Regions from separate parts of the Brevibacillus sp. AG162 genome, predicted to be linked through region 1. Evidence: riboswitches for the same ligand, from Rfam matches in the RefSeq annotation. Region 1 holds a riboswitch; the other holds the start of a gene.
What was found. Region 1 has a riboswitch for FMN ahead of FB479_RS22875 (ECF transporter S component). Riboswitches for the same ligand answer to the same signal wherever they lie in the genome.

Region 1 (3,414 bases):
CGCACGCCTGCAGTCTTGATCTCCTCAAAGAGTGGATCAAACGCCTCCATCACCTTCTCGCGCAGCTTCATCGGACCGACTGGGATCATAATAACCTGTGTCGGAGCCATGCGAGGCGGCAACACGAGACCGCGGTCATCGCCATGCACCATGATCATCGAACCAATCAGCCGCGTAGAGGTTCCCCATGATGTGGTGTGAACGTACTTGAACTGATTGTCACGATCCAAAAACTTGATTTCAAAGCCGCGCGCGAATTTATCGCCCAAATAGTGCGAGGTGCCCGCTTGCACTGCTTTGCCATCCTTCATCATCGCTTCAATGGAATACGTGTCGACAGCACCAGCAAAGCGTTCACTCGGTGTTTTTTGTCCCTTCCAAACCGGAATCGCCAGCTCCTGCTCGACGACCTCTCGGTAAATCTCCAGCATTTGCATCGTTTCCTGACGAGCTTCCTCCTCTGTCGCATGTGCCGTGTGGCCTTCCTGCCAGAGAAACTCCGATGTCCGCAAGAATGGTATTGTCCGCTTTTCCCAACGAAAAACGTTTGCCCATTGGTTGATTAATACAGGCAGGTCGCGGTAGCTCTGAATCCACTGGCTGTACATATGACCGATGATCGTCTCAGAGGTTGGACGTAGCGCCAGCTTTTCCTCTAGCGGCTCGCCCCCAGCCTCTGTTACCCAAGGCAGCTCTGGATTGAAGCCCTCGATATGCTCTTTTTCTTTTTGAAAGAAGGACTCGGGGATCAGCATCGGGAAATAGGCATTGCGATGCCCTGTCTCCTTGAAGCGCTTATTCATCGCCTCTTGAATTCGCTCCCATAGCTCGAAGCCATCCGGCTTGAACACGATGCAGCCGCGTACCGGTGTGTAGTCCATCAAATCCGCCTTTTTAATGGCATCGATGTACCAACGCGAAAAATCCTCCGATTGCGGTGTAATTTCTTTTACAAACGCTTTGTCCTCTTTCATCCGTCTACGCTCCTTTTTATTCTTACGTAAAATGCAAAAAATCCCCCATCCCTAAAAGGGACGGAGGATCAACTTCCGCGGTACCACCCTGATTGACTACAGCATACGCCATAGTCCTCTCGATAACCCGATAACGGTGGGCATCCGGCTCAGCTCTTCACCAGCGGCTTCAGGATGGGGGGCAGTTATCCTTTGCGTATCAGCCTTCCAGACTAGGGCCGACTCTCTGTTACGAGGGAATAGCTGCGGGTCCTTTCATAGCCTTTTGTGACTATCTATTAACTAAACATATTAGCGAGTCACATCGTGGTTGTCAATTGTTGATACGGGCAGCGATTCTGGAGCCGAGCTTCACGTAGATCGGATACGCAACCACTGAAATCATAACACCTTTGAAGAGATTGAATGGTACGATTCCGTACAGAACCAATGACCAGATACTTGTCGCATTGAACATGGTCAAAAGCTGTTCAATCGGCATTTGATAAAGCACAGCGTACGCAGGCAACAGCACATACGCATTTGCCACAGCCATGACAATCGTCATCAACAACGTTCCCAGAGCAAGACCCGTCAGGAAGCCTTTTTTGCCTTGGCCGAGACGCTGCATGTAGACAGCCGCAAAAATAAAGCTTGATCCTGCTACAACGTTTGCGAGCTCACCGATCAACAGACCGTCTGTATTTTTGAAGAGCATGTGCAGTGTATTTTTAAGTACCTCGATAATGACGCCGGCTACAGGTCCGTATATGAGTCCCCCGATCAATGCCGGGAGTGTACTGAAGTCGAGCTTCAAAAAGCTTGGCATCAGCGGAACAGGAACCTCGAGATACTGCAGAATAAATGCAACGGCCGCCAGCATGGGGATCGTCACCAGCTTTTGGGTTGCACGTGTGCGCGAAGAATGCAGCGCTGTTTCTTTCATGTTTACCATCTCCTCATTTTTCTACTCCTTCTTGAGGAATGGCAACAGTCGTTGTAAGCTCACACGTCTTGTTACACAAACAGAATAAACCCTGTGGCTATAGGTTCCACAGGGCATTTGCAAGCGTATGACAAAACCATGCGCAAATAAAAGGTACAAGAAACAAGAGGGCTGGCCTCTACGTTCTCATCCCGTTTGCACAGGCAAACAAGCACGTGTGATAAACGTACTGTCGTCATCCTTCTCCCATCCAGACTGTACTGTCGGCTCTGGAATCACACCAGATCCTGCACTCCGTCGCTACTTGCAGCTCGGGAGGCTCGCGGGCTTAACATGCACAAAGCATGATCACCGCCGGTCGGGAATTTCACCCTGCCCCGAAGGAATGTGTAGTTGTATACAGCATATTATACTGCTGTTTTTTGATTTGACAATAGAGGAAACTGCCAAAGCGACACTTTTTGTTTATTTTTCCGATTTGTTTAGTTGGTATAACAATAATCGGCTTGGTAGTTACCTTGACCAAAAAGAAATAGACCGCCCTTGAGTTGACACCTCAGCGGTCTATTTCACACCCAGATCTGAGCCGCACCCCTTTGCGGGAAGCGCCTATTGTACCGACCGTTCCGGTTGCCGCCGGGACGGTTTTTTTTACATTATGCTTTTAATATTACCACAACGACTTCAGATTATAAATCATCAAGAACCCGCTCCTCGATACTTCGTGACACCCCAGTTCCAAACGAGAAGCCCGATACCGAAGAAAATGACAGCCACTACCGGTGTCATTGCCGCATATGTGTACCAGACTTCCTTGCGCAAAAAGTATGCCGCCGGATAAACACCCACGAAGGCAAACGGCAGCACGTAGGTGAGCACAAAGCGAATAGCCTTGTTGTAAACGTCTACCGGATAGCGCCCATATTGCTGGATGTTGTAAATCATCGGGGCAATCCCTGTACGTGAGTCGGAAAAGAAGCTAACCGCAGCAATCGCGGTATACACGCCACCGTAAATCAATGCCCCGCTGATCGAGAGCCCGATAAAGATGAACACGTCGTACCAGTAAAACGACAAATCGAGTTGAATGGCAGCATACCCCATGATGATAATCCCGGTTATGACTCCAAAAATACGGTCTGGCGCAATCGACTCGAGGCACACCTGCGCCAGATTGTGAATCGGTCTCGTCAGGATGCGATCCATCTCGCCCCGGATGATATACCGTTCGTTGAAGTCCCAAAACCCGAAGAACATCGAGAACAACGCGTATGGAACCAAGAAGAAACCATAGATAAAGATAATCTCATCACGCGTCCAATCCCCCATAAGCGGAACATGCGTGAACACGACAATAATAAAGATGAGATTGATCAACTCAGAAACCAGATTGGACACAAAATCCCCGATAAAATCTGTGCGATAGGCCAGTCTCGTCTTGAAGTACTGGCTCAGGTAGTCGGCAAAAATACTGAAAATATGTCTCATGTTTTGCATGCTCTACCCTCCTTGCAC
Region 2 (3,414 bases), on a different contig from region 1:
TAGAAGGGATCGAAGGCTTTCTTGGACAAATAGGCGGATGGAATCAGGATCAGCCGTTGGAGGCTTGTATCCTTGCTTTTTGGGAGGACATGCATCATTATCAATCCTTCATGGAGAAGGACCACGATCCGATTTTTCATCAGTCAGGGCAGAGTCAGACGTACGAAGCCATATCAGTAAAGCTTTTCTCAAAGATCGTGGATATGGGTGAACGAAATATCCTAGGTGCTCTAGAGAACGGGGAAATTCTTGGCGTAGTCTGTGCCAAAGACGGGATGTCAGCGACTGAGGCCATGCTGGGAGGAGTCGTTGCTCAAAGCCAAAAGAACAGCATTGAGTATTTGACCGCGTCACTGTGGAAAAAGGATAGTAGCCAGATCAATGAGAAAGAGCAGACACCAGATTATTCCGTCATACTTGAACCAGCATGGCGTATTATCAAAAAAGGAGGCACAAAATGAGCAGAACCTTTCAAAAAGGCATTATTTTCGATATGGACAACACCTTGTTGCAATCCAGGATCAATTTTGCCGATATGAAGTGGGCCATTTTTCAGCTATGGGTGGACAATGGGATCGTTTCTTCTACATTTGAGTGGGAAAAGCATACCGCATCGCAGCTCATTGAGATCGGGCGAAAAACGGAGCAGATGACGAGAGATCTGGAGCAAGCAATGTGGGATGCGGTAACCGCGATCGAGAAGGAAGGGATGCATGGCGCTGTTTTGGAGCAGCACGCGGTAGAAGTGCTAGAGGAGTTGAAGAACCGCTATCAGCTGTATATCCTGACGAATAACGCTTATGCCGCCGCAGAGGAGGCTTTGAACGAGACAGGAATCGCCTCTTATTTTGATGAAATCGTCGCCCGCGAGCAGATGGCGACCTTGAAGCCATCTCCCTCCGGCATTCACTATATTCGCAGCCGCAAGCCAGATTGGCCTGTTTCGTCTTGGACGATGATCGGGGATTCGTGGATCGATGGTAAGGCAGCCTGCGACGGACAAGTTGCTTTTATTGCCTATCAAGGGAACGAGCAGGACATGGAGCAAAATGGTGTAGTGCCAAAGGCGTACATAAATGATTTGAAAGAACTCCTGACCGTTCTTGAAAAGTGCGAGCAAGGGTAAAGTGCACTTCCCCAATAAATGATTACAGACAATAACGAAAAATGTGCTATACTTTGCATAACTGAATACCAGCCTTCAGGGTAGGGTGCAATTCCCGACCGGCGGTAATGACGAACGCACGTCTGAGCCCGCGACTCGCTATCGTAAGCAGTTGATAGCGACTGACTTGGTGCAAATCCAAGGCCGACGGTACAGTCCGGATGGGAGAAGGTATTTGGAATGGCCTATTTCGCTGTTTTTTCAAAAAACGGTTGAAGTCAGGCTTCTTTCTCAACGCCCTGAGCATACTAATCACGGGTGTTTTTGTTTTTCGTAAAAACTTCATAGCGACAATCTTCAGGGCAAGGTGAAATTCCTGACCGGCGGTAATGACGTACGGACGTCTGAGCCCGCGACTCGCTGACCACGCTTGCAGCGACTGATCTGGTGAAAAACCAGAGCCGACGGTACAGTCCGGATGGAAGAAGATTTTTGTGCTTTCTTCATTTATTTTTTTCAAAAAACGGATGAGGTAAGGCTTCTTTCCCTATGCCCTGAAACGCTTTGAAGTTTCAAGGGCTTTTTGCGTTGTGGTTGGCTGGAATGATGGAACAGAAAGGAGTGCGGTATGGAACAGGACAGCAGGTACATGGATCTGGCGCTGGAGCTGGCACGATCGGTACGAGGCCAAACCAGCCCGAATCCCATGGTCGGAGCTGTGATTGTGAAGGATGGAACCATCGTGGGGATGGGAGCGCATCTGCGCGCTGGCGAACCGCATGCCGAGGTGCATGCTCTGCGGATGGCTGGGGAAAAAGCGCAAGGCGCGACGGCGTACGTGACGCTTGAGCCTTGCAGTCACTACGGGAAAACACCGCCGTGTGCAGAGGCATTGATCGCAGCTGATGTAAGTCGTGTCGTTGTAGCTACGCTCGACCCGAATCCACTAGTGGCGGGACGAGGAATCGAGATGCTGCGGGCAGCAGGGCTGGAAGTGGCGGTGGGCGTGAGAGAAGAGGAAGCGAAGGCGCTCAATGAAGTCTTTTTTCATTACATCCAAACCAGACGTCCATTTGTGACGGTAAAGACGGCCAGTACATTGGACGGGAAAATCGCTTCGTTCACCGGACACAGTCGGTGGATTACTGGAGCAGAGGCTCGGGCAGAGGTGCATGAACTGCGCAGGCAGCACGATGCAATCCTGGTTGGGGTAGGAACGATTCTCGCTGACGACCCACTGTTGACGGCGCGCAAGGAAGAGCAGCGTTTTGGAAGCCAGCCAGTTCGCGTGATTTTGGACAGCTATTTACGGACGCCGCTGGATGCCCGTGTTGTCCAGAATGCAGATGCGAAGACATGGATCTTTACGACAGGTGCCGCCCCAAGGGAAAAACAGGAGCTGCTCACGGCAAACGGAGTAAATGTCATCACAACGGCAGAGCCAATTCGCGTGGAAAAGGTACTGGATACGTTGGGAGAGCTGGGGATCACCTCGTTGCTTGTGGAAGGCGGGCAGGAAGTAAACGGCTCCTTTTTGCAGGCGAGAGCGATTCAAAAGGTCGTGAGCCATATCGCGCTAAAGCTGATCGGAGGAAGCGGCGCGCCCTCGCCATTCGGTGGTCAAGGCTTTGCGACGATGGGAGAAGCAGTACAACTGACGAATGTCACGATCACATCGATCGGGAAAGACGATGTACAGATTATCGGGTACCCACAATGGGAGGATCAGACGTAGCAAGTGAGGAGGAGAGAGCATGTTCACGGGACTGGTCGAAGAAGTGGGCGTGTTGGAATCGATTCAAGGGAACGAACAGGCGAGTCGACTGGTTATCCGCGCACAGCAGGTACTCGAAGGGGTGAAGCTCGGCGACAGTATTTCGGTCAATGGCATTTGCCTTACGGTTACTTCTTATACCAATCGTCAGTTTAGCGTCGATGTGATGCCGGAGACGATGAACAAGACGAGCTTGAGCCAATTACGCAGCGGACAACGGGTCAATTTGGAGAGAGCGATGCGGCTGGGGGATCGTTTTGGCGGGCATATCGTCTCCGGACATGTGGATGGGACCGGAACGGTTGTTTCACGAGAGGTAAATGCGAATGCTGTCGTGTTTCGGATTGAGGCCAAACCGCTGCTATTGAAGTACGTTATTACCCGTGGATCGATTTGTATAGATGGCATCAGTCTCACCGTGGTGGACGTAAACGATAGCGGTTTTACCGTTTCGATCATTCCGCATACGCTGGCGAATACGAGCCTTGCAGACAGACGACCTGGGGACTTGGTGAATCTCGAAACAGATGTCATC

Region 2: another riboswitch for FMN. It lies ahead of ribD (bifunctional diaminohydroxyphosphoribosylaminopyrimidine deaminase/5-amino-6-(5-phosphoribosylamino)uracil reductase RibD); the one in region 1 lies ahead of FB479_RS22875 (ECF transporter S component).

What each region holds. Positions count from the first base shown of each region.
Region 1 covers NZ_VFNO01000009.1:10,995-14,408, forward strand. The annotation lists gene proS (proline--tRNA ligase) at 1-974, opposite strand, end outside; gene FB479_RS22875 (ECF transporter S component) at 1,288-1,899, opposite strand; FMN riboswitch at 2,134-2,288, opposite strand; gene FB479_RS22880 (ABC transporter permease) at 2,599-3,396, opposite strand; gene FB479_RS22885 (ABC transporter permease) at 3,400-3,414, opposite strand, start outside.
Region 2 covers NZ_VFNO01000007.1:232,236-235,649, forward strand. The annotation lists gene FB479_RS21325 (YdbC family protein) at 1-461, shown strand, start outside; gene FB479_RS21330 (HAD family hydrolase) at 458-1,126, shown strand; FMN riboswitch at 1,194-1,342, shown strand; FMN riboswitch at 1,455-1,599, shown strand; gene ribD (bifunctional diaminohydroxyphosphoribosylaminopyrimidine deaminase/5-amino-6-(5-phosphoribosylamino)uracil reductase RibD) at 1,734-2,840, shown strand; gene FB479_RS21340 (riboflavin synthase) at 2,860-3,414, shown strand, end outside.